Regions from separate parts of the Staphylococcus ratti genome, predicted to be linked through region 2. Evidence: a T-box and tRNA genes for the amino acid it is inferred to sense, from the RefSeq annotation. Region 2 holds a T-box; the other holds one or more tRNA genes.
The links. A T-box is a leader RNA that pairs with one kind of tRNA and senses whether it is charged. The one in region 2 lies ahead of serS (serine--tRNA ligase), so its partner is inferred to be a tRNA-Ser.

Region 1 (3,217 bases), 650 kb from region 2:
CGTTGTCCCACCCCCTCTTTTTTTATTTTATAACCAATTATAAAAATATTGTTTAGCTCATGTATTTTAATTATTTATTGGCCATTATAAAATCATATAAATCATCTTTAAATAAGAATCCACCTGCATGATTGCTTGTGTGACCATAGGTGCTACTATTTATACCTACAACTTCGTTATTTTTATTAAATAAAGGAGATCCAGAATTACCAGGGACTGAAATAATGTCTGCTACATAGATACGTTTGTTATTAAAACCATATTTTAATAATTTACCGTCAGAACCCCACATTATATTTCGGTCTTTGTTTCCTGGATAACCAGCGATATGAAATTGATTGTCGGCAGAATTTTTCATCCATTCTTCATCAATATAATTAGCATTTACTATTTTTGCTGGATTTACTACTTTATCTAAAGGTAAGTTATCCTGAGAAGGTTTAACCTTTATAATAGCTACATCATCGTCTGAATTTGGAGCAGGAATAACAGAAACAAGTTCATAATTTCCTAAGACTTTCTTACCACTATTATTATAATTGATTCCTAGCGTAAATGTTCCTGTAATTCCATCTTTTAGATTTTTTGCTACGTGTTTATTAGTTAATATTGTATCACTACCTATAACAAATCCTGTCGCTGAAGGACCGTTGCTAAAGTTAATTCTACCAACAATATTATGAGGAGCCTTGTCAGAACCAGTTATTGGATAAACACTTTCTTCTGCTGCAGATACTACTGAATTTACCGGATGTTCTGGTGCAAATACTTGGGGTAGTGCTAATAACATTAATAAAAATAAAGCCAATTTTTTACAAAAATCCATTGCAAAACCTTCTTTCTTTTCATTTATTTGTATTACAAAATTAGAATACTTCAAACCCTATTGAAAAGCAATATAAATTACTAGGCGTTGTATTTATTTTTTATTAATAATATTTTTACCAGAGATATTATTGATATTTTACTAGAAACTAATAACCCACTGGCTTAGCAATAAAGGCTGTATCCAAATAAAGAGTATATGCTTAAGAGTAACTCACCAGTCATGTATACTAGTTAAAGGTCTTAATTCAACTTAACAAAAACTAACGATATTTAAAAAAAGCAACCTGTAAAATGGTCGCTTTTATTTGTAAGTTACGAAACCATTGCAAAAGCAGTCGAATAGAAACAACACTTATCTTAATGTCACGAAGTATTGAAATTGTATCTTCGGTATCATTCTCGTGACATTTTTATTTTAAAACAGATATTAATCAAAAATAAAAAGAACGCTGTCGTAACAGCGTTCTTGATAGTTTTAAGAAAACGAATATTAACCATTGTTTCCTAACTAGCGGAAACGGAGGGATTCGAACCCTCGCGCCGCTTTCGCGACCTACACCCTTAGCAGGGGCGCCTCTTCAGCCAACTTGAGTACGTTTCCATGGCTCCACAGGTAGGACTCGAACCTACGACCGATCGGTTAACAGCCGATAGCTCTACCACTGAGCTACTGTGGATTTATGTTATTTTTTGTAAGCACAGATACTATTATATCAATTCAATTGGAGAAATCAAGAGCTAAAATTAAAAAAGTTAACGTAATATTTACACTATACGTTCCGTTATTCAGTTAGAATTACATATTGAACAACAAAATATATAACGATAAGCATTATTTTAAGACATGGTACTTACTTATGCAATTGTGTAATGGATATAGTTTGTTATAGAATAAGTGGCCATACGTTGATCGCATTTAATGATTAAGAAGTACTTAGGCAATATAAAAAAGAGGTGAAGAACATGCCTATCGTAGATGTTCTCCACCTTAAAGTAACTTTATTTAAAACGCAGTTATTTGTAATAAGAAATTTGAAAAATGGCTTGGCTACCACACTGGTCTGTGGCTAGATATGAGCTACTTCAATGCGTTCTAAAGATAACATTTGTTTAAATTGCTTTTTACATCGTCACTTCGACAGATATGTTGTTAAGTTAGGCGTTAGATTATTTTATATTTATAACGCGTGACCTTTGTAGTTTTTTAAATTATTTTTTAACCAAGGATATATTTCTTGGTTAAATTGAATAAACCCTGTAGCATGACGGTCTCCAAAGGATAATATACCTATAACTTTATTATCTGAGAGGTCTATTGCTGAAGCACCTGATTGTCCGCCAGCTGAGTAAAAGTTCGTTTGAAACATGTTGTGGATTCTGTAGTTACCTACGACTGTACCTACGGATTGCCAAGGTGTTCTGTTGAATCTGTAATGTTTCACTTTATCTCCTGGATATCCTACAGTTAAAATTTTAGAGCCCTTAACTTGGTCAGCTTTTTTAACTTTTAATGGTTCAACAACGTCGCCAATATGTTGTCCTTTTTTATTAGGTGCTACTTTTATAATAGCAATGTCGTATCCAAAATGTAGGTAATTTTCGATATTTTCCTCATTCATATAACCTTCGTGGACTTTTATAGATTTTACTTTGAATTTTCCATACGGTGCTTGTTTACCGTTTTGAGCAGGTGTAGCCGTTACTTCAGTTGCATAACCACCGCGTAATGTTTCTTTTATGCCGTAAACGACATGAGCAGCAGTTACAATAGTGTCTTTGCCTATAACTGTACCTGTTCCTATTTCATGGATACCCTTTTCTCTTGTTCCTTCAAAGTTGCCGAATTTTGCATCTAATGCAACAACAGATCTATAAGGTGCACGGTCCATATTTTTGACATATTCTCGCGTATCAGATTGATTTGCTGCTTCTGCATGGCCTTGGAAAACACCAGCAACGAGCAATAATAATATTAAAAATAGTTTTGTTTTTAAATGCGCATTCATTTCTTAGATGATACCTCCATAAATGTTAATGTGTAATGATTGATTTGGAGTATTACAAACAATGCTTCTTGAGTTAAGGCAATGTTTTAATACAGTATTAAAAATCAATATCTCTCGTTGTGGACGGTAAGTAGTTGCGATTTATGGCATATCATCTTTAGAAGTGTTGCTGTTCAAAAGAACATGCGGCGTGGAAGTTTTGGAAAGCTGAATATGACGTTTCCAAAACAGGTATTTCTTCATTTTGTATTTTATGTAGTTCATACTCGATCTAATGTACGCTATCGTCGTATCGTATGAATAGAACGATTATCTAACGTTATTTTGCCAAGCTTATAGGCTTCAAGAATCTTATTTACAAAATTATCGTATTTTCCCTTAAG
Region 2 (3,217 bases):
TCTGAACTATTGTCACTGAATTTTTCGACTACTATACTTGAATAAGGTAAGAAATAAACAAAGGGGGCAATAAAATGACATTACACTTAACTGGGGAGCAACTAAGCATTCACGCAATTCGAGATTTTTTAGCACAAAATGATAAAGTTGTCGTAACAGAAGCGGCACTTCAGCGTGTCGAACAAAGTCGCGCAACTGTTGAACGCATTATAGAAAATAAAGAAACGGTTTACGGCATCACAACAGGTTTTGGATTATTCAGTGATGTACTTATTGAACAACAAAAATATAACCAACTTCAAGTCAATTTAATCCGCTCACATGCATGTGGCGTAGGTGAACCTTTTTCAAATGATGTTGCGTTAGTGATGATGGTATTACGTCTTAATACGTTACTTAAAGGACATTCAGGTGTCACAACACAACTAGTAGAACAACTAACTTATTTTATAAATGAGCGAATTATTCCTGTTATTCCACAACAAGGATCTCTAGGAGCTTCAGGTGATTTAGCACCGTTATCACATTTAGCCCTTGCGCTAATAGGAGAAGGCCGTGTGTCATATCAAGGTGAAATTTTAGACAGCTCGTCAGTCTTACAAAAATTAAACCGAGCGCCTTTAACGTTACAAGCGAAAGAAGGACTCGCGTTAATTAATGGTACACAAGCCATGACAGCACAAGGTGTGATTACTTTCATAGAAGCAGAAAGTTTAGGCTATGAAGCGGAGTGGATTGCATCACTGACACATCAAGCTTTAAACGGTATTACAGATGCCTACCACGAAAAGGTACATTTGGTGCGAAATTTTGAAGAACAGACGGCAGTAGCGAGGCGTATGTCAGACTGGCTAGAAGGATCTGAGTTAACGACACGCCAAGGGGAAGTACGTGTTCAAGACCCGTATACGTTACGTTGCATTCCTCAAATTCATGGTGCGAGCTTCCAAGTTTTTAATTATGTACGTGAAAAATTAGAATTTGAAATGAACGCAGCCAATGATAATCCGCTTATTTTTGACGAAAGTGATGAGACGTTAGTCATTTCAGGCGGTAATTTTCACGGTCAACCTGTAGCTTTTGCGTTAGACTTCCTTAAAATTGGAATAAGTGAGTTAGCTAACGTGTCTGAACGTCGATTAGAACGTCTCGTCAATCCTCAACTTAATGGAGGATTACCAGCTTTTCTTAGTCCAGAGCCTGGCTTGCAAAGTGGCGCGATGATTATGCAATATGCAGCAGCAAGTTTAGTTTCGGAAAATAAAACATTAGCACATCCTGCAAGTGTGGATTCTATTCCTTCATCAGCAAACCAAGAAGATCACGTTTCTATGGGAACGATTGCTTCACGTCATGGCTACCAAATTTTAGAAAATGTGCGTCGTGTACTTGCCATTGAAGCGATTATTGCGCTACAAGCTGTGGAATTAAAAGGTGTTGAAGGCCTCTCTCCTAAAACACGTGACAAATACGAGACGTTAAGAGCATTCATTCCTTCGATTACTGAAGATCGTCAATTTCATAAAGATATTGATCGCATGGCACAGTATTTAGCAGATGAGGCATATTCTGCATAAAAGAGTTCACAAATTAGCCCTTGCGGAGTGAAATTGAATTTGCTATATTGAAGTTAAATTAATAGATAATTGTTTTGTGGACAAAGTAATATGTACCGATTTCAGAGAATTTGTGGTTGGTGTGAACAAATAATACGTTGCATATGAAATCTACCCACGTTTGAGAACAATTCGGGTCAAACCGTTAACTTTGTAGAGTGCAGACATTAATATGTCTGTTAAATAGGGTGGCAACGCGTAAACCACGTCCCTTGTCGTAGAGGGGGCGTGGTTTTTTTGTTACCTTAAAATTATAGAGAGGATGAAATATATGTTAGACATTAAATTGTTTAGAACAAGCCCTGAATATGTGAAAGAGAAAATCGCTTTACGCGGTGACGATACATCGGTTGTAGATGATATCTTAAACCTTGATACGAAGCGTCGTGAATTTATTCAAAAAACAGAAGAATTAAAATCAGAACGTAATAAAGCGTCTGAAGCTATCGCACAAAAGAAACGTAATAAAGAAAATGCGGATGATGCGATTCAAGCGCAACGTGAAGTTGGTGAAAAAATTAAAGCCATCGACACAGAATTAAAAGAAGTTGATGAAGCTTTAAATGATAAATTATCACGCATTCCTAACTTAATACATGATGACGTGCCTCAAGGTGCAGATGATACTGAAAACGTAGAACAGAAAAAATGGGGCACGCCAAGAACATTCAGTTTCGAACCTAAAGCGCATTGGGACTTATTAGAATCATTAAAAATGGCTGATTTTGAACGTGCAGCTAAAATTGCACGTGCACGCTTCGTCTTTTTAACAGAAGAAGGTGCAAAATTAGAGCGCGCATTAATGAACTATATGTTAACGAAACATACAACACAACATGGTTATAGAGAAATGATAGCGCCACAACTTGTAAACCCTAAAGCGATGTATGGTACTGGCCAATTGCCTAAGTTTGAAGAAGACTTATTTAAAGTTGAAAAAGAAGGCCTTTATACGATTCCTACAGCTGAAGTACCTTTAACAAACTATTACCGTGATGAAATTATACAGCCGGGTGTCTTACCTGAAAAATTTACTGGACAAACAGCTTGTTTTAGAAGTGAAGCAGGTTCTGCTGGACGTGATACACGTGGTCTTATCCGCTTACATCAATTTAACAAAGTAGAGATGGTTCGAATTGAAAAACCGGAAGATTCTTGGAATGCATTAGAAGAAATGACGGGTCATGCTGAAGCGATTTTAGAAGAGTTAGGCTTACCTTATCGTCGTGTTATTTTATGTACAGGAGATATTGGTTTCGGATCAAGTAAAACATACGATTTAGAAGTATGGTTACCAAGTTACAATGATTATAAAGAAATCAGTTCATGTTCTAACTGTGTAGATTTCCAAGCACGTCGCGCTAACATTCGTTTTAAACGTGATAAAGACGCGAAACCGGAATACGCACATACATTAAATGGTTCTGGTTTAGCTGTAGGTCGTACATTTGCAGCTATCGTAGAGAATTACCAAAATGAAGATGGCTCAATTACAGTGCCAGAAGCGCTTGTACCATTTATGGGCGGTCAAACAGTAATAAAAGCATTATAATAATATAAGTACGTACAAACTTCATTAAAACATATGGGGTATAGTGCTT

Region 1: it has a tRNA-Ser gene. The T-box ahead of serS (serine--tRNA ligase) is inferred to sense a tRNA for this amino acid. The anticodon was not compared.

The regions. Positions count from the first base shown of each region.
Region 1 is NZ_CP086654.1:1,681,056-1,684,272, reverse strand. Features, by position in the region: gene LN051_RS08065 (trypsin-like serine peptidase) at 71-826, opposite strand; tRNA gene LN051_RS08060 (tRNA-Ser) at 1,341-1,429, opposite strand; tRNA gene LN051_RS08055 (tRNA-Asn) at 1,431-1,505, opposite strand; gene LN051_RS08050 (trypsin-like serine peptidase) at 2,007-2,834, opposite strand.
Region 2 is NZ_CP086654.1:10,783-13,999, forward strand. Features, by position in the region: gene hutH (histidine ammonia-lyase) at 75-1,577, shown strand; T-box leader at 1,643-1,832, shown strand; gene serS (serine--tRNA ligase) at 1,888-3,168, shown strand.